3 regions of the Jeotgalibaca sp. A127 genome follow, and region 2 is predicted to be linked to each of the others. Evidence: riboswitches for the same ligand, from Rfam matches in the RefSeq annotation. Region 2 holds a riboswitch; each other region holds the start of a gene.
What was found. A riboswitch is a leader RNA that binds a small molecule or an ion and turns the genes downstream of it on or off. The one in region 2 is predicted to bind cobalamin.
Positions count from the first base shown of each region.

Region 1: another riboswitch for cobalamin. It lies ahead of ACTVAI_RS04925 (glutaredoxin domain-containing protein); the one in region 2 lies ahead of ACTVAI_RS08260 (DUF4430 domain-containing protein).
Region 3: another riboswitch for cobalamin. It lies ahead of ACTVAI_RS07080 (DUF4430 domain-containing protein); the one in region 2 lies ahead of ACTVAI_RS08260 (DUF4430 domain-containing protein).

Region 1 is NZ_JBQPRC010000003.1:190,824-197,798, forward strand. Features, by position in the region: gene ACTVAI_RS04910 (tocopherol cyclase family protein) at 1-27, shown strand, start outside; gene nrdF (class 1b ribonucleoside-diphosphate reductase subunit beta) at 77-1,027, opposite strand; gene nrdE (class 1b ribonucleoside-diphosphate reductase subunit alpha) at 1,039-3,564, opposite strand; gene ACTVAI_RS04925 (glutaredoxin domain-containing protein) at 3,566-3,799, opposite strand; cobalamin riboswitch at 3,922-4,115, opposite strand; gene ACTVAI_RS04930 (DUF2254 domain-containing protein) at 4,206-5,507, opposite strand; gene ACTVAI_RS04935 (2-keto-3-deoxygluconate permease) at 5,642-6,577, opposite strand; gene ACTVAI_RS04940 (methyl-accepting chemotaxis protein) at 6,873-6,975, opposite strand, start outside.
Region 2 is NZ_JBQPRC010000007.1:43,333-50,307, forward strand. Features, by position in the region: gene ACTVAI_RS08230 (helix-turn-helix domain-containing protein) at 1-179, opposite strand, end outside; gene ACTVAI_RS08235 (MATE family efflux transporter) at 249-1,601, opposite strand; gene ACTVAI_RS08240 (YczE/YyaS/YitT family protein) at 1,734-2,360, shown strand; gene ACTVAI_RS08245 (VOC family protein) at 2,404-2,841, opposite strand; gene ACTVAI_RS08250 (coenzyme F420-0:L-glutamate ligase) at 3,064-4,254, shown strand; gene ACTVAI_RS08255 (ECF transporter S component) at 4,312-4,821, opposite strand; gene ACTVAI_RS08260 (DUF4430 domain-containing protein) at 4,830-5,213, opposite strand; adenosylcobalamin (AdoCbl) riboswitch at 5,282-5,432, opposite strand; gene ACTVAI_RS08265 (DUF6718 family protein) at 5,483-5,737, opposite strand; gene ACTVAI_RS08270 (thioredoxin family protein) at 5,751-6,086, opposite strand; gene ACTVAI_RS08275 (VanZ family protein) at 6,159-6,608, shown strand; gene ACTVAI_RS08280 (S-ribosylhomocysteine lyase) at 6,643-6,975, opposite strand, start outside.
Region 3 is NZ_JBQPRC010000005.1:77,259-84,233, forward strand. Features, by position in the region: gene uvsE (UV DNA damage repair endonuclease UvsE) at 1-485, shown strand, start outside; gene ACTVAI_RS07070 (Gfo/Idh/MocA family protein) at 497-1,456, shown strand; gene ACTVAI_RS07075 (nuclease-related domain-containing protein) at 1,621-2,475, opposite strand; adenosylcobalamin (AdoCbl) riboswitch at 2,624-2,778, shown strand; gene ACTVAI_RS07080 (DUF4430 domain-containing protein) at 2,960-3,358, shown strand; gene ACTVAI_RS07085 (ECF transporter S component) at 3,337-3,891, shown strand; partial or broken gene ACTVAI_RS07090 (BMC domain-containing protein) at 3,993-4,337, shown strand; gene ACTVAI_RS07095 (EutP/PduV family microcompartment system protein) at 4,356-4,820, shown strand; gene ACTVAI_RS07100 (cob(I)yrinic acid a,c-diamide adenosyltransferase) at 4,795-5,379, shown strand; gene ACTVAI_RS07105 (hypothetical protein) at 5,554-5,838, shown strand; gene ACTVAI_RS07110 (RidA family protein) at 6,100-6,486, opposite strand; gene add (adenosine deaminase) at 6,653-6,975, shown strand, end outside.

The DNA.
Region 1 (6,975 bases), on a different contig from region 2:
GATGCTCATGAGTTGGAGACCAAGTGAAAAACGCCATAGCGGGACTTAACCTCCGCTATGGCGTTTTTATTCTTACCTAAAAATCATAATCATCATCTTCCATGGCTTCAACATTCCCCATCAAATAACCAGATCCGACTTGCGAGAAAAAATCATGGTTCGCCGTATCAGTCGAGAGGCCATTCATGACAATCGGATTGACATCTTCTGCATTTGCATCCGTGAAAAATGGTTCAAATCCCAGGTTTTGTAACGCTTTGTTCGCATTATACTTAACGAATGTCTTCACCTCGTTCGTCCAACCGATTTGATCATAAACTTCCTGCGTATAAGCCAATTCATTTTCCATTAAATCGTAAAGCAGTTCATACATCCAATCACGAATTTCAGCTTGTTCACTTTCATTTAACTGGTTGTATCCCAGTTGGAATTTGTAACCAAGATAAGTGCCATGAACAGATTCATCGCGGATAATCAGCTTGATTATTTCCGCTACGTTTGGAAGTAGGTTATTTCCCAGGTACCACAACGGTGTATAAAAACCACTGTAAAACAAGAATGATTCCAAAAACACACTCGCAATTTTTTTCTGCAAGGCTGAACCTGTTTGGTAAATCTCATTAATACGCTTCGCTTTGTATTGCAGAGTCTGATTTGAATTGGTCCATTCGAAAATTTCTTCGATTTTGCGGTTATTATTCAAAGAGATAAAAATTGTACTGTAACTTTTCGCATGGACGGACTCCATAAACAAGATATTATTCAAGACAGCTTCCTCATGCTGGGTTCGGACATCTTCCCGCATGACATTAGCTCCTTCTTCCGATTGCAAGGTATCCAGTAACGTTAGACCGCCAAAGGCTTTATTGACAACTTCGCGCTCTTCTTCCGTCAAACTTCTCCAATCATCCAAATCATTTGAGACCGGAATGCGGGTATCCAGCCAAAACTGGGAAGTCAGTTTTTCCCATGTATGTTTATCCAGTTCGTCTTCTAGTTTATTCCAGTCAATTGCTAAATAATTCATGCCTATTCCCCCTATACCATGCAGCTTTCACAAGAATTTGCACCAATAATATCTCCATCATCCGTATATGTTCGAACGTAGTATAACGATTTAATTCCCTTGCTAAACGCATAATTGCGAAGGCGATTTAAGTCTCGGGTGGTCATGGCAGTCGTTTTACCAACTTTCCATTCGTATAAGCCTTCCGGAATTTGCGAGCGCATGAATAATGTTAAACTCATACCTTGATCAATATGTGGCTGTGCAGCGGCATATACATCAATTATTTTACGTTGATCCATGTCAAAAGCTGATGTGTAATAAGGCATCTTTTCATTGGATAAATAAGGAGCTGGATAGAAAATGGCACCCACTGTTTTTTCTTGACGATGCTCGATTCGTTGCGTAATAGGATGTAAAGAAGCACTTGTTTCATTGATATATGAGATAGATCCATTCGGTGCGATTGCCAGGCGATTACGATGGTAAAGGCCATATTTCTGGACATTTTCTTTCAGCTTTTCCCAATCCGAAACAGTTGGAATTGCGACATTTTTGAAGATAGCCGCCACCTTATCTGATAGAAACTGGAATTCTCCTTTCAAATAAGGCTCAAAATAGCTACCATCTGCATATTTTGATTTTTCAAAATTATGAAAAGCCCTCTTTTTTTCCATGGCTATTTTGTTACTTGCTACCAATGAATAATAATTCAATGCTCGGAAATAGGCATCTGTAAACTCAAGGGACTCCGGTGAACCATATGTCATTTGGTTGAGTGCAAATGCAGTATGCAATCCCATCGCGCCTAAGCCGATAGTGTGATATAGCGCATTTCCTTTTTTAATTGTGGGTACTTCATTGATATCCGTTTGCTCAGTAACAGTTGTTAACGCACGTACGGCTACTTCGATAGATTTGCCAAAATCCGGTGATTCAAGGATATTCGGGATATTTGTCGAACCCAGATTACAGCTGATATCCGTCCCTGTGATTTGATAGGATAAGTCATCATTTAAGATTGAGGGTTCTTGCGGTTGGAAAATTTCACTGCACAAGTTACTCATTATTATTTTTCCATCAACGGGATTTGCCTTGTTGACAGTATCAATATTGATAATATATGGATAGCCCGATTCCTGTTGGAGACGGGAAATTTCTTGTTCCAAATCCCGTGCATTAATTTTGTACTTACGGATTTCATCATTAGCAATCATTTCATCGTATTTTTCAGTTATGTTGATATAAGAAAACGGCACACCATATTCTCTCTCCACATCATAAGGACTGAATAAATACATGGGACGATTTGTTTTTAATAATTCATAATATTTATCAGGAACCACTAAGCCTAGTGACAATGTTTTTACCCGAATTTTTTCGTCTGCGTTTTCTTTTTTGGTAGATAAGAAGGCATAGATATCGGGGTGGAAAACATTCAAATAAACGGCCCCAGCCCCATTCCTTTGCCCGAGCTGATTACTATAGCTGAAGCTGTCTTCCAATAATTTCATCACTGGGACAACACCAGAGGAGGCATTTTCTATTTTTTTGATCGGTGCCCCTGCTTCACGTAAATTTGATAAATTGACGCCCACACCGCCACCTTTTCTGGATAGCTGCAATGCTGAGTTTATGCCGCGACCAATCGAAAGCATCGAATCATCCAAATCAACCAAAAAACATGATACTAGTTCTCCACGACGTTTTTTCCCCGCATTCAAGAACGTCGGTGTTGCGGGTTGGTAACGTTGCGTGATCATTTCTTCTGCTAAACCCCAAGCCAACCTCTCATCACCGTTGGCCAAGAATAAAGCATTAAATGCAATACGGTCTTCATATCGTTCCAAGTATTTAGTACCATCATTCGTTTTCAGGGCATATTGGGTATAGAACTTATAGGCTCCCATGAAGCTCTTGAAACGGAATTTATGGGCATACAGTTTTTGAAAAAGCTCTTTTATGTAGGACATTTCATACTTGTTCAGGATTGTCTCGTCTATATAGTCTTCACGAACCAAATAGGCGAGCTTTTCTTCTAAAGTGTGAAAAAATACCGTATTCATATTTATTTCTTCCAGGAAATAAACGCGTGCGGCCTCTTTGTCTTTCTGTAATGGAATCATCCCATCAACCGGGATATTTACTTCATTATTTAAATTAAAATAACTAACACGTTTCGTTTGTTTACCCAACTCATCCAACTCTCTTTCCAATTTCTGAATGTCTAAATCGTTACCCTGAAATTCAAATTCATGTAACACGGGAATGCCGTATTCCGCTTCAATCTCATGGACAGTGAAGCAAAACAAGGATCCGAAATTCCGGTTTCCACCACCGAAAGTACCTATACACAAGCGTTTATTTTGTCCCGTTTCCAAAAAATCTTTTACTGGTTCAGTGACTTCAGAAACGTATGTGGGAACAATTAAAATAAACGGTTCATCCATTTCAACAAACGGATTCGTTACGGTTATCTCAAGCCCATTGAAATTTGGAATTTTTTCGACGAATCGCCGAGTTTGACCCGTAACGGTGAAATAAGCTATTTTTGCCATCTTAATTTACCAAGGCATCCAGTAGTTGCGGTTGGAAACCATTAAAAGGCGGCTCACCTTCTATTTGAATAACAGGGAGGCTTTGGAAGCCAAGCGCTTTTACCTCTTCCACCCATACAGGATTTTCAGATATATTTTTTTCGAAATAGGATACGTTGCGTTTATCTAAATATTTCTTGGTGAACATACATTGGCCACACCCGACCTTACTGTATATGGTTATTTTTTTTGACATGTCGCTCTCTCCTTTTTTGTTTTTTGGGTACAAAAAAACCGCCCATTTAGAATGAACGGTAAAAAACGATAGAAACCCCTATTGAGAGAGCCCACCGTTTCATCTTTTTCATCCCCGAAAAATAGAAACAACAATCATTGGCAGGTCTCCTGGCTCATGTTTCATCCTACTTTAGCCCTTCCCATATTTCTTATTCAAAAGAAGATACAGTGGTTTGCTATTTCGTCCACATTAACAGTTGCGGGGGCAGCTCCAGTTTTTAACTGGATTCCCTATTATGGCATCAGCTGATGCCACCAAAAATTGCGGTACTATATTTTGTGCTATTTATTTGTTTTGTAGTTCTAACATACTACATATTGAATAATACCATAGAGCCCACAACTAGGCTAGACAAAAGTGCGCATTATTCCTTCATTGCCATTATCTCTTCATAGCGTTCGGTTAGTCTACGCTGATCCATTTCTTCCGGGAAATTCGGGGTCGTTAATTGGTAAACGTGGGTGCTATAGGATTTAATAAACGATAATTTTTCTGGGTGAGCCGCATACGCCACCGTTAATAACGAATCAAATAAAGCGCTGGCTCCCGAGATATCCTGCTTCATGTAATGAATCAATTGCCAATAACTTTCATAAAGATCCTTGGCAAAATTATTGAAGTCATAAAAGACAACACCGGTATAGTCTTCATTATCTTCGTGCTCACCCAAAAGTACGAACCTTCCTGGCAATGCAGCCATCTTCCCGTCCAATAATGCTTTATACTGCAGTATATGAATGGCGCTGTTAGGATCGTTTATACCCGGAGATACTGCTCGCAGTGCAACTTCCACCAGCTTAGTCCGGGCAAATATAGGATCATACATCGTAGATGGGGCTATTTCAAATACAAGAGCGCGATTGAAAGGCTCTGCGATTTTCTCAATCGCGTCTATTTTCTTATTCGTATATAAAATCCCTAAAGGTTTATTGCGTGCTACGAAATCACCTATTCTAACGTATAAAACCAAGCTACCTTCCCATTCCTGGGCTAGCGTGACCATCCGATCGAAGTTGATGTATTCCACATAACCATCTTGAGTAGCTTGAATCGTGTAAACATGAAGACGGTCGAATTCCGGTAGATGTTGAACTGTTGGTTTTTCAGAAAAAAATGCCACTGCCTTGTCAAACGATTCATCTGCTTCGTGATACAAGCGATCCACTAGCTGTTCCATGCGAACGAACATAGCGACTGAATAGACAAAACGCACAAAAAATAGAACGCTGAAAAGCGCATAAATCAAGGCTACCGTGGCTGATAACACCAAATACTCATGTTCTGAATTACGCATAAAGAATAAGGAAGACAAACAGTAAATAAACCCACCCAGGAACACCCCTAGCGCTTGCATAGGTGCCTTATGCAGCAAAAAATTCTCCACTGTTCTCGGACTGAAATTGGATGAATAAAACGATATCACTGCCAACATTGTCCCAAAAGTGAATGTGGCAACTGAAAAGAGTGACCCTGCCAAGAGCGAAAGAATATCCTTTGCCAAGTTGACACTCGTCAAGAAAACAGGAGATATTAGTTCAACTGTCGGGATCAACCGTGTATCCAGCGCTATGATGACTAGTGCCAGCATGAACGCTATCAGGACATTACCGCCTAAGGTTACCCAAATACGCTTTTCTTCATATACTAATTTTAAAGCATCCAGCATATGTGTTTCCCCCTTTTTAAACCTGTTTTCTATATTGTAGCATTTAAATAATGGGACTCCTTTGAAACAAACAAATCCATATATAAAACCGTTCATTGGATTATGAACGGTTTTATATATCATCAGTAATGACTCTACTTCACGTAGGCATTTTTATATAAACTTTTTACAAAAAAGGAAGTCGTTACACTTGTTAAAACTGTCGCTGTTAAAAGTTGGCCAGTCGCACTTGAAACGTACTGTTGAAGCTCAGGATGTGCTACTGCCAATATCCCCAATGTTGATACAGAAATCCCTGCAATTGAAAGCATTGAAACTGCGCCAATGCCATCTTGTTTTAATACTTTTTTGTCAATCAAAAATATAGGACTCATCGCGATATAATAGATGATTACAAGTAGCAAACCCTGCAAGCCTGATTTTGCCACTTCAACAAGATCAATACCTTGTCCGATATTCCAACCGAGAATCGGTAACAAGACACCTGAACCCGGAGCAAATAGTTGTGCAAATTTTACATCTAAATTTCCGATTAACATACCAAGGCCTATTGGGACCAATGTGGAAATAATAGGCATCCAGTCCATTTCAGCTCCAGCCGCCGATGTAATACTGTAAACAATTACTGGTATGATAGGCAGACTGAACACACCAATCAAGCCAAAAGCTGCCGTATCATCATCTGTCCCGTACTCTTTAATTAGTGAGAGATAAATAGCTGGATTCAAACTGCTTATTCCTACTACAAGTGCCATGGTACTAATACCAAAAATTCCTTCTTGCCCAAATAATTGAATAGCTGCCAAGCCAAAACCGACACTCAAAATGAATTTTACTACTAATAAAATACCTTGTCTTTTTAAAACGCGCACGAGTCTTTTTAAGTCAATGGTTGTTCCAGAAAAGAAACATAACACGCCCAAAATAAAGTTCATGCTATCACCAGAAAAAGTCGCTTCAGTTAAACCACCGATCCGAACCAAATCCGGCCATATCGTATAAAATAAAGCACTTAGAAATAATGGCACTAAAAACAAGCCCGCAGGCACTTTCGTAATCTTATCGTACATCGTATGTCTCCTTTTTTTAAACTAATCATCTAAAAAAGTCTATCATATTAGGAGAGTTTTTTAAAGGATTACTTGGAAATGCTAATTCTATATTGCACTTATTGCGCGACTTTTAAATGAAATAATCTTTCCAGAAAAAGGTTAATTAGTCAGTGATACCATCATTTTTTTACTTTATGTATTATAAAGAACAGTGACGGTTCCTTGCAATAAGCATTCACGAAAAGTATGTATATTTAAAAAAACTCTCCCTTTTTAATCGGGAGAGTTACAAAGGATAGTCAAATTTACCCTTTTAATATTTAAATTTTTGCATGCCAAGGGTTAGTTCCTCAGCAAGATGAGCCAAACTGTCACTCGCTTCTGAAATCTGACTCATAGCATTGACTTGTTCATCT
Region 2 (6,975 bases):
CCCGGCATTTTAGTGGCGCGGTCCAACATTTCTCTATTTCCACTTTGAATGGCTTGAATAAGTAGTTTATCCCGTTCCATCGATTTTTCGATAAAGTGTATCGAATTGCCTCGATTATCAAGATTATCTTCTGACAATAAATCATATAGGTTCGTGGAACTTGTATAGTTTTCTGCCATCCATTTCACCCCAAACGTTTTTCTATTATTATACTTGAAATAACCCAGAACTACAAAAGGCAACTCCAATCAAGAAGTCATGAAACGCTTGAATTGAGTGGCATCGTCATTTTTTTTAACAAGCCTGATAGCATATACCAATATCACGGTTGAACCTATCCAGGCCATCGGATGGCTAACAAGAATGCCCGTGAAGCCAAATGTACCGGCAAGTGCAAGCGGGACCAAAATTCGCATTGTCATTTCCATCAACCCCGCAAGCGTTGGAGCGACGGCTTTTCCAATACCTTGAAGTGTATAGCGAATCACGAATAATACGGATAATACCATGTAAAATGGTGTCGTAAGTTGTAGATAGCGCTCAATATACATCAATGTTTCCGGGTCGTCGGCTCCAAATAAAGTCTGTGATAAAGAGGTACCAAAGAAGAATAGAAGAAGGCCTATGGTGAGGCTATAACCCAGGGAGATAACCAAGCTGCCACGTATCCCTTGCCATACTCTTTCCATCAACCCCGCCCCTGCATTTTGAGCGGCAAATGTTGCCATAGCAACTCCAATTGAAATCAAAGGCATAACAATCATGGCTTCAATCCTTTGTCCAATAGCATGGGCCTCCACCGGAGAAGAACCCAAAGTATTCAGCATCAACTGCAAGATAATCGAACCTATGGTTATGATAGCTGACTGAATACCTATCGGGAGACTCATTTTCAAATGAAGTTTTATTTCTCTCTTATCAACTTGAATATCACCTTTTTGAATCTTAAAATAACTGATGCGACGAGACAAATAAAAATAACAGATGATTCCGACTAGAAATTGAGACAAAATAATTGCCAAAGCAACTCCTTTCACTCCTAGCGGTATAATAATAACGAACAGAAAGTCAAAAATAATATTAAGGATTTGCGATAATACCATCAAATATAATAATTGCCTGGTACTTCCCATGGAGCGTAATGAATTTATCATGACATGAAAAAGCATCATTGCGCCCAGTCCCAGTATGGAATAAATAAAATAATCTTTACTCTGACTATAGAATTTTACAGGTATATGCATTAACGACAACAAAAAGTCCGAAAATACATAACCCAGGACACTGATAAGTACAACAATAACCAGCGACAACAACAAACTAGAAATAAAACTGCTACGGATTCGGTCTCCATCTTTCATTCCCAACCTTTGTGCCAACACCAAAGAAAGGCCCGAAGCAATCCCTTGAATAAATCCTTGCAAGAAGAAAGTTAAACTCGCAACTGCCCCAATAGCGCCTAACGCACTTAAGCCAAGTGTTCTCCCCACTATCATCGTATCTATTAGACTATATAATTGTTGGAACAAATTCCCTAAAATTAAAGGAATCGTAAATTTAATCAGGAGTGTCAACGGTTTCCCCACGGTCATATCTGTCATTTTTCAGTCTCCATCTGCGGTCTAATTTTTAGTATGCGGATTCATTTTACTACATTTTAGGAATAATAAAAGATGGTTATTTCCGAACATTTTTTATATAATATTCAGTGCCGATAAAGAGGAGGAAAAAAATTGAAAAAAAACTTAACTGTGCGGCTCCTATATACGATACTTGGGATCATTTTAATAGGATTTGCTGTCGCTTTTGTACGCATTGCCTCTCTTGGAACAGATCCTTTTACAACCTTAAATCTTGGAATTACTGAATTTACAGGACTTCGCTATGGCATAACAAGTATTCTCACTACCACAATTGCCACTATTTTTATTCTATTTGTAGATAAATGCTTAATCGGCCTGGGTACCATCTTGAACATTTTGTTAGTGGGAAATATTTCCGATATTATCGTTAATTTTGGTCTCGGAACATTTGGACAAGCCGAAGCATTATGGCTGAGGATTGTCATTGCTATTCTGGGTGTTTTATTCTTGGCAATCGGAGCGGCAATGAATATTGTTGCTAATCTGGGAGTTTCTCCGTATGATGCGTTACCATTAGTTGCAGAGACACTTGGAAAAGGCAAAATTCGTTTCCAATATGCTCGGATTGTGTTGGACTTTTCATCCGTTGGCCTCGGATATGTGCTGGGTGCAACAGTTGGAGCGATGACACTTGTAAGTGCGTTCTTAATGGGACCTCTATTGCAATTTTTCCGGATTAAATTTTTCAAGCTATTACAAAAATTCGAAGCAAATTAAAAATGAAGCGAACAAGAGAAAATAATCTTGTTCGCTTCATTTTTTAAGTTATGTCTACCGCCAAGGTTGAGAGCATCCACTCCACCCCAAATTTGTCGGTTGTTTGGCCATAGAGGGGACTCCAGAAAGTTTCCTGCAGTTCCATATTCACTTTTCCACCTTGTTTTAACTTATCAAACACATCGCGTGTTTCTTCTATATTGTCAAAGACGAGTGTCACGGTGATATTGTTACCCACAACATACGGCATCCCCGGAAAATTGTCGGAAAGCATGAGATAGGATCCGTTTGGTAATTGGAGAGTAGCATTCATTATCCGGTCTTGGATAGATTCCGGCACGGGATCTCTTTCAGGATCTTCTGGCATATCGCTGAACTTTGTGAGGTCTAGAATATCTGCACTTAAGATATCCGCGTAGTAGTTGATTGCTTCTTCTGCTCTTCCTTCGAATACTAGGTAAGGATATGAATCGATTAACATATTATAACCCTCTTTTCGAATAAGATACTTGCACGTTCATCTTAGTTTGTTTTACACTAGCCGTCAAAGAATAACTATTCGTTAACTTTCATTTTTTTGTTGTAAAACTCATTCAATAAGCATATAATTACCCAGTACTACCATTAGTTTGAATTTTTCAGTTCTTATTCCTTTATTTTATAGTAAGATAGGGATTGACTGAACATTTAGGGAGAGATTTAAGTGGAGAGAGTAGTAGGAACTGTCGTTAGAGGTCTTCGTGGTCCAATCATCAACAAAGGTGATGACTTAGAACAAATCGTTGTCGACACTGTACTGAACGCAGCAAAGGTTGAAGGGTTTACCATCGGTGACCGTGACATCATTTCTGTAACAGAATCAATCGTTGCTCGGGCACAAGGAAATTATGCATCTATCGATGACATTGCAACAGATGTTGCCAAAAAATTCGGGGATGATACAATCGGTGTTATTTTCCCAATTTTAAGTCGTAATCGTTTTGCTGTATGTTTACGTGGAATTGCAAAAGGTGCGAAAAAAATCGTATTGATGCTTAGCTACCCTGCTGATGAGGTTGGTAATCATTTAGTAGATTTAGAATCACTGGATGAAAAAGGCGTGAACCCTTGGACAGATACATTGTCTGAAGCTGAGTTCCGTGAACACTTTGGATATAAAAAACATACCTTTACTGGAATCGACTATATTGATTACTATAAATCAATTGTAGAAGAATATGGTATTGAGTGTGAAGTTATTTTCTCAAATAACGCAAAATCCATTCTAGACTATACAAAGAGCGTTTTGAATTGCGATATTCACTCACGTTTCAGAACAAAAAAACAATTGAAAGATAACGGTGCTGAAAAAGTTTACAGCTTGGATAACATTTTGGCTGAACCTGTTAACGGCAGTGGCTTTAATGAGTCCTATGGTTTGCTTGGCGCTAACAAAGCAACTGAAGGAACAGTTAAATTGTTCCCTCGCAATGCACAACCAATCGTTGATAACATCCAAAGCCGCATTAAAGAAGCAACAGGCAAAACGGTTGAGGTTATGGTATATGGTGATGGCGCGTTCAAAGATCCTGTCGGGAAAATTTGGGAACTTGCTGATCCAGTTGTATCTCCAGCTTACACACCTGGTCTTGACGGAGTTCCTAGCGAAATCAAATTGAAATACTTGGCTGACAACAACTTCGCTGAATTACAAGGTGAAGAATTACGTCTAGCAATTTCTGAGTTCATCAAGAACAAAGAAACTGACTTGGTTGGCGCAATGGAATCTCAAGGAACAACTCCTCGTCAATTGACTGACTTAATTGGCTCCCTGTCCGATTTAACTTCAGGTAGTGGAGATAAAGGAACACCTTTCATCTTCATCCAAGGTTACTTCGATAATTATACTAAATAAGAAAATCCGCATAACCTGTATTGGTTGTGCGGATTTTTTGACATCTTTTGTGGAAAATTATTTTTTAATATACTTTTCAAATAATGGTCGCAAGATAGGTTCCAGGATGATATAAAAACCTGCATTCCCAACTGCATGAGCAAAGTCAAACGGCAAACCCAAAGTATAATAGGCCCAAAAATTAGTCATGCCATAGGTTTTATATGACACCAACGATATCACGAACCCATAGAAAAAACCTGAAAATAAGGCAAACAAAACAAAAAGCCACTTTGTTTTGTTTCCATGAATAGGCCGTAGTACGATTCCTGTAAAAAGGATAATCACTGCATAGCTAAACAGTTGGGCAAACGTCCAAGGACCCATCCCCAGTATCATATTTGATAAAAAGAGGGATAGACCAGCCACAATCAACCCGTCCCCCAGGCCTAGATACAAGGTCAGTATTAACAAAATAGCGGTCATGGGTTGAACATTGGGTAAAAATTGAAAGACAACGCGTCCGACATAATTCAATGCAACCAAAATTGCCAGCAATGCAATATGTTTTGCATCATAACGCTTCATTGACATGGTTACTCAAGTCCTGCTAAATCGAAATCCACGACGTCTCCATCTGACAATTCTAATTCATGAGCGCCTACTGGTGCCATTTCCCCATTCAAATCAAATAACCAGTATTTACCTGCTTCTGCATCTTGCTCGTAACCATCGATTGTTGTGATGAAGTTATCTTCATCAACGACTTCGAATTCTTCTTTCATAACATCCAACAAGAATTCTCCAGGCTCTACCTCAGCTGTCACTGAACCTGCTTCAATCAATTCCCCTTCAACAGATACATTAATCGTGACCTCAGACAAATCTGCGCTTTCCACCGTTGAATCGACTGCTTCAGTTTTTGTTCCACAAGCTGTCAAAGTTGCCCCTGCAAAAAGCAATAAAAACCATTTTTTCATTCTTTACACTCCTTTTGTTTTTTACACAGGCAACAAAAAAGCCTATGCGCCCTGCCACATAGACCAAAAAAACAATACCGTTTTACCTCGAAACCGTATGCGTGCGTATAAGCATCCAGGGATAAAGATCTGACTTGAACAGCGATGATGTTCTCACAGTGGCGGGACCGTGTTGGATTTTCACCAACTTCCATATCCGAGGAGTCTTTGTATTGGGTTTTATCTTTCATCATTGTATCCAAGACTTCATTTTTTAGCAAGTCTGCAAATTAGCGAGTCGTCTTTTCCTGAACAGCTTTCTCGAAAGCCTCTTTTGTATTCTCAACTTGTATTGGAGCGTACTCTGGCCATGCATCGTCCAGCTTAGCCCCTTCATCGCAACTTACGATAAGAAATTCAGCGGAACGTTTGAAAACCCCTTCGAGTTGCGGGATATAATTCAGAAAATCCGTGACATCTCTCAACGAAATTGCCGCGCTCCCTTTTTTCTTAAACGTTTTTGCAACTAAATATTTATTTCCCATAACTCCTCCTGAATCAGTAATTTTCTACAAGTCGTGCTATCTGTTCCTCCAGTTCTGCCATTATGACGAAACGGGCTTTGCGAATCATTTCCTTGCCATCTACAAATAGTAACAACGCTGGTACAGTAAACACACTAAACGCCCCTGCTATGGCTGGAATCTTGTCAGCATCCACTTTTATCATTTTAACTTCAGGGAAAGCAGTTAACATTTCCCTAACCTGTGGTAAAACAGCATGGCATACGCCGCAGTCTATCCGAGAAACATAAACAAAAGCAAATTGATGTTCCGCTATAAAGGTATGAACATCCTCTATGCGTTGCGCTTCTACATATGGAATCAATGCCATTCCCTCCTTTAATTTTTCCTTTTTTAATATTATAACATGATATACTAAACCTATAAAAAAAGGAGTTTCTCTATGTCACGAAATAATAAATGGTTACATTGGGGATTTGTCGTAGCCTGGATGGGGCTCATTTTTTCCTTTTCGGCCCAAAAAGGCTCTGATTCCGGTTCTTTGAGTGGTTCAATCGTCAGCACCATTCTTTCGCTCTGGCATTCCCTCTTCCCCTCTATCACCCTAGACCAAGACACAATACATTTCCTCATTCGCAAAGGTGCCCACTTCACCGTTTATCTTATACTGGGGTTACTGGTCGTGAATGCACTCTCTAAAAGTGGCGTAAAAAGTAAAAAACGTTACGCGTTGGCTCTTTCCATTTGTTTCTTGTACGCAATTAGCGACGAAATCCATCAAGCTTTTGTACCAAATCGTGGTCCTAGCTTTTGGGATGTGCTGTTGGATACGAGCGGATCTACTTTTGGTCTGTTAGGATATGGGACGGCGAAAAATATGAAAAAAAAATAAAACAGCTTTCCTGAGGGAGAGCTGTTTCTGTTTGTTATTTTGCAGGCAGCACGCGTTCGAAAGGATCGCGACTGATGCCTTTTTCCAGAACTTCACGTGCGTATTCTTTTGCCGAGAATAAGCTGTGGTCGCGATAGTTTCCACATTCCTTAGCAGTTACAGCTGGAATCACTTCTGTTTCCAAAACTTTTTCCAATGTTTTTTCTAAAGCTTCCGCAATTTCATCCGCAGTTGATTCATTCCATTTAATGCAATAGAATCCTGTCCGACATCCCATTGGCGAGATATCGATAATACCCGGTAAATAATCACGCATATAGGTTGCCAATAAATGTTCCAAGGTGTGAACTGCACCTGTTGGAAAAGC
Region 3 (6,975 bases), on a different contig from region 2:
TCGCGCTTGAAACGTTTCTGGATTTCTACAGCGAATTACCCGATCAAACCATCGATATCATGCTGGAAGTCAAGGATAAAAACCTGTCCGCCGTTAAATGTGTCAACGCCTTGACCGATACACCCCAAATCAAATTTTTGGAAAAAGAGTGGGGTAGATACAAATATGCCATCCTGGAAAAATCGCCAGCTGCTTATCAAGCTATCCGCACGTTATTAAAAGATAAATCAGCTTACCCGGTGCGCGAATTCTATCAGTTAATCGAAACAACGTTAGCTGATTCAAGCGCGAACCCCGGCTACATTGAGAATGCGGCCGAACACGTTTGGGGCTACTTCAAGGACCAAGCGACTCCAGCCGAGCGCAAACAATTTGAACGAAACTTGGCTAAAGGCGCACCCGCACCAATCAAACGCCAGCTGCTCAAGTTGGCAACCAAATACGAAGTCGACTATCTTTTGCAATCATTATACTTATACCTTTAGGAGGCCACACCATGAAATGGGCAATACTGGGAGCAGGCAACATCGCCAATGATTTCGCACGTTCTTTCAAAACTGACAAGGCCGAGCTTTACGCCGTTGCATCCCGTTCCAAAGAAAAAGCAGCCGCATTTGCCGACCAATATAAGATTCCTGTCAGCTACGGCAGCTATGAAGAAATGCTCGCCGACGCTACCATCGACGCCGTCTATATCGCGACACCTCACAGCCACCATTACAAGCAGATCAAGCAATGCCTGAATGCCGGTAAGCACGTCTTTTCCGAAAAAGTCATGGTGACGAGCGGCGTCCAACTCGACGAAGTCATCCAGCTCGCGGCCGACAAGAACCTTTATTTGGCCGAAGCCATGACCATTTTCCATGTCCCGCTTTATCCAAAACTCAAACAGTGGATAGCGGAGCACGACCTTGGCAAACTCAAATACATCCACGCGCCATACGGAGCCTTCAAACCCGAAGACTCCCCGATGTATTTCTACAAACCCGAGCTGGCGGGCGGCGCACTCTTCGACATCGGAACTTACGCGCTCACATTCGCACTCGAGTTCATGACCAGCCAACCTGACGAAATCCTGACTTTCGGCAACCTACACGAAACCGGAGTCGATGAAACCTCCGTCATTCTTTTGAAAAATAAAGAAAAAGAACTGGCAACCATTACCTTATCTTTTGGTACCGACCTCCCACATGTAGGCGTCGTTGCGTTCCAAAAAGGTTACCTGGAAATACCGGGCTACACCCGCGCTAACCAAGCTACTTTTACGGACCTACAAGGAAACAAAACAGTGATTGAGACAACCGATACCGCCCATGCCTTCACTCATGAAATCAATAATTTCACCAATATGGTGCTGGAAAAGGGTGCTAACCCCACTCTCGCCAAAACAAAAAATGTCATGACTATTATGGATACGGTTCGGGCCGAATGGGGACTGGTTTATCCGTTCGATTAAATTATTATGGACCACCTACTCTGAATACTCGTTGGCTGTATAAGGTCAAGTGTGCAGAGAAAGGGGTCCTTCTCTGCGCGCTCCCGATACGAAGCTTTCCGAGCATGCAGACTTTCGCAAATAGTCTGCATACTCGGAATAATATTCATGAATGTATGCAGATTTTACTGTTTTAAGTAATCATGAATCATTCTTTTTGAAAATATTTTGTCGCACCACAAATAAATTTGATGGACGCGTTGTTTTTCTGGTGGAAATAAAGTATCTAATTCTAGAATTGTCCGTTCTAAACTGTTTCGTTTATGTTCAAATATGTTGCATCTTGGGCAAGTTAATCGTAGAAAACTGTATTCAACCATCCGAACCCGACACTCCCCACAAAGTACCCCACCCGCTACATCCTCCACACAGTACTTAGCCAACTGCTGATATGGATTATTCACAACATGGTGATTAGCCAATCGCTGACCCAACCGGACATCACTATCCCGCAAAAATCCGCCCGACCGTATCCGCAATTCGTTTAAATAACCTTGCACCTGATGCGGCAACAACACCGGATCATCCCGCCGCAACCCATACAAACTTACGCCCGTTCCCACAAATACTAATCGTGATTCTACCCGAACCGATACCCGCATCGACCGCAACAATTCTTCCAGCAACATCCGGGATCTCTTTAGCTGCGCCAACGGACAGGCTGATAGACCGACAAAATCCCCATCCATTAAGTCAAACGCCCCCATCCAATTTTTTACTTCAAACAAATAAACCACACCATCACAAATATATAAAGCATCAATCTGGCACAACTTTCCACCAACAACCAACACCAAATCATTCAACCGCACCGCACAATCATCAATCCGGGCACCCAATTCATCAAAGCTGCACTCACCAACCTGGCCCGATTCCGAATTCCGCAGCTGTCGCTCCAGCCTCGGCGAAAACACCATCCGCCCCTGTAGCGCACGCAATACCCGAAGCTCAACCGCCATTTCCCGTTTTTTCATCAACATAGCCATTCCCCCTTTACATATATATAAGCAAAAAACCTCGAAAAGCTTTTTTTAAAATAAAAAAATACCCTCTATAGCCTTAAACTGATCATACTTATATAAGCGCTTGCATTTTGCGGAACTTTCACCTACAATCAGAGGTGATAGAAGTACCATTCAAAGACAACCAAGATACGGAAGTTTGGTTAAATCCCAATACGGTCCCGCCACTGTAATCATATGGAGACATATGGAGTCAGATCTTTATCTTGGATTGCTAATAATGCAACGTTTGCTGTTTCGAGGTAAAACAGTATCGTCCCAGTCTATGTAATGGCGCATAGGCTTTTTTTGTACTCAAAAAACAGCTTCATTTTTAGCAAAATGAAGGACCTCTATCAAAAATTAGTAGATGGGGACTGGACTTCAAAGATGAAGGTGGGTAACCAATGACGGTTATTCAGTTCCTAATTTTTTATAATACAAAAATTAGGAGTGAAGGAAAATGAAAAAATATTTATTTTTATTAGCATCTGGATTTATTTTGGCGGGTTGCCAATCACCACAAACGACCGAAGAATCAATTTCCGAATCAACCATCTCATCAGTTATGGCAGAGACGATTACCGTCACGATGCGCATGTCCATTGATGGTGAAGAAGTTGAGGGTGGCAGCCAAGAAATACAAGTCGAAGAGGGCGCTATTCTCCTGGATGTTATGAAAGAGAATTATGACATCGAAGAAACGGACGGCTTCATTACGTCCATTGACGGACAGGAACAAGATACGGAAGCAGGGAAATATTGGTTATTTGATATAAATGGCGAAATGGCACCAGTGGGCGCAAATGAAACGGAACTCCAAGAGGGAGACGTTGTAGAATGGAAACTAGAAGCGATGTAAGAAAAAAGAGCCAAAAATTTTCGGTTAAGCGATTAGCTTTATTGGCTATCCTGACAGCCCTTTGTTATGTTGGCAGGATTGTCTTTCAATTTATCCCGAATGTCCAACCGATGACGACCATCCTCCTGTTGATAACATTGAATCTCACGATTACGGACGGCTTGATTGTTGCAGCTGCGTCCCTTATTCTGTCCAATATGGTTTTGGGAATGGGTCCTTGGCTTTTTCCACAACTCATCACGTATTTCCTTTTGCTGGGTTTCGCCGGCATCTTTCTCAAACCCCTTTATGGGAAGGGGAAGAAAAATACCCGCTTCATTTTTACTGCCTATTCTTTTTTGAACGGCCTGCTGTTCGGATTCATCATCTCCATTTTTTCTTACAATATGTATGGCATGACCAATTTTTGGGTCTACTATTTAATGGGGATTTCGTTCGACCTCATGCATGCGGCGGGAAATGCTGGTTTCTACTTGATCCTGGAACCGATTCTAGCACCGTTGTTACACCACCAAATGCGAAAAATCCATTGAACCGAGGATGCTCCTCGGTTTTTTCTTGTCTTGACTTTTAGAAAAAATAGAAATAATATGAGGGTGTGTGTTGCGCTTTCATATTGAAATGAGGGGCAAGTATGGAAACAAAGGAAAGAAAAATATTTGAATCCGTTCCGGGAAAACAAGTCACCATTGCGCATATCATTGCCAATCCTGATAAACGTATCTTTGACAAATTGTGATTACAAAATGAGTATTACCAGGCAATTGGTATCATGACCATTACGCCAAGCGAAGTGGCCGTAATTGCCGTGGACATGGCTAAAAAACAAGGGCCGATAAAAATTGGTTTTGTTGATCGCTTCAGTGGCTCAGTTTTTATTTTGGGAGACATTGCCGCTGTTGAAGGAGCAATGATAGAAACAACATCATTTCTTGAGAGGATGATGGGATTTAGTGTACCTAAAATTACGAAAACATAAATCGAACGGGGTCTTTATATGAAAAAGATAATGTATATCGGATCGATTGGGAGCGGAAAAACGACGCTTTGCCAAAGTATTTTAGGCGAAGAGCTGAAATATAACAAGACGCAGGCAGTGGAGTTTTACCCCCAAATGATTGATACGCCAGGCGAATTCGTGCAGCATCGGCGTTTTTATAGTGCCTTACAGATGATGGCAGCCGAATCGGAAATTATCGGCTTGATCTCCAGCGCCATTGAACAGGAAATGATTTTTTCACCAAACTTTGCCCAGAACATGATGCGACCATGTATCGGGATTGTTACCAAGATTGATTTATGCGAGGACGAAAAACAAATACAGGATGCAGAGAAACGACTGCAACTAGCCGGAGTGGAAAAGATTTTTCGTGTTTCTGCCGTAACCGGCGAGGGCATGCCAGCATTAATAGATTATTTAAAAGGAGCAGATGTTCATGCAAATATACACTCGGACCGGTGATAAGGGTTACACGCGCATTGTCGGGGGCATCCAATTAGCTAAAGACGAAGCACGGGTCATTGCCTATGGAACCGTGGATGAATTGAACAGTATCGTTGGAATCATTACCAGTCTGGATGAAACGAAGCCACAACTTAGAGCGGAACTGATGCAAATTCAACAGTATCTGTTCGATTGTGGCAATGATTTGGCAACACCACATGGTAAAAATCCATACAGGGTGACCAAAGATTTAACTTTTTGGCTAGAAAGTAGAATTGATGTATACGCGGATATCCCACCCGTAGTGGAGTCATTTATTTTACCAGGGGGGACAACGCTTGCCAGCACGCTTCATTTTGCACGTACCGTGGCACGCCGGGCGGAAAGAGAAATCGTGACCTTCCAATGGACTAACGATATGAATGAGGAAGTCCTCAAATTTATCAACAGGTTATCGGATTATTTCTTTGCAATTGCGCGGGTTGTTAATGCGGATGCACAGATTAAAGACGTGCTATACGAACGCAGCGGTAAAGTCTTCCATACCGAAATAACTAAAAAAGATTTAAAAGATTAGAAATGAAACCGTTTTATAAAAAACTATTGACAATTATTTCTTTGAATAGTACATTTAGAGGGTAGAGCACAAGGGCGTGCGAATTAAAAATACGAGCAACGAGGCCGTAAGTACACGAGTATCAATGATACTCCCGTTACTTGCGGCCTTTTTTTGCGAGAAAGGAGGGTAATGATGGAGAAAGTCAGATTTGGAACAACTTTATACATGGGTGATAATAGCTTGGAGCATTTAGCGGAATTTGAAAATGAACGACTATTAATTGTTACAGATGGATTTATTGCTTCTTCTCAAATTCTGGAAACCGTATTGAATTATTTTTCATCCACGACAACATTCAAGCTAATTTGGGGGAAATGGAAATGCTCCAGAAGGCAGCCGGTAATATTCCCGTCATTGGCAATGGGGGAATCAAAAATGAATGCCTGTTGGAAAAAATGCTCAACACTGTTCCATTAGCCTCCGTTGCAAGGCCACTCATCTTGAATCCGAATTTTCCATTTGATGGAAAAATGGAAAATGTCCCCGCAGGCCTGCAAAAAAGTATTGATAGTTCACCTGAATGGTATTTCAACGAACCACAGTAAGGCCAGTGCGCCTATACTGCGGTTCGTTTTATTTATTTTTCTTACAGTGTCTGCACATCAATCCCGTTTACCACCAAAAATTTTCAAAAAAAATACTGCCTCCGGATCAAATCATCCAAAAGCAGTATTATCTTTATTTAATCGGGCGTTTCGCCACGATTTCAATTTCGACATCTGCACCAAGCGGCAATTCCAGAACAGCGACGCAAGTCCGGGCCGGGTATGGGGCCTCGAATTGCGTTTTATAAACTTCATTCATCGCCTCAAAATGTTTCATTGAAGTCAGATACACATTCACTTTGACCACATCATCAGGTGTTAGATCCGCTTCAGCCATAACTGCCAACAAATTAGTAAAGCACTGCACAGTCTGAGCCGCAATATCATCACCCAATTCACGAGCATCAATCGCATTCTTGGCCGTTTGACCGGAAAAATAAACATACTCGCCAGCGTCGACCGCATGCGAATAAGGACCCGACGCCATTACACTGTCTGCTGTATAAATTTTTCTAACCATATCTGAAACCTCCTATTAAGTCTTTGATACCATTCATTCTAGCGAAGTACCTCCCTATATACAAATAATCATCGCCGAAAAACCAACCTATTGAATTTATGCTTTTACTTTTGGCAACAAAATCTCTATAATATTTCTTAATATACATTTGAAAGGCAGTGTAATCATGGAAAAATCAATCATCGAACAACTCCCGAAAGTGGAACTACATTGCCACCTTGATGGCTCCGTGCCACTACCAACTTTGCGTAAATTCGCAACCGAGGCAGGCTACCAACCCGGCGAAATCGAAAAGGCCATAGCACCGGATAAATGCCTCAACCTGCAAGACTATCTCGACAGCTTTGACGCAATCCTGCCACTTCTCCAGACTGCCCAAAACCTGGAAGAGGCCACTTACGCAACCATTGAAGCCGTCGCCAACGACAATGTGAAATATATCGAACTACGTTTCGCACCGCGACTGCATACACGAGAAGGGCTGACCCT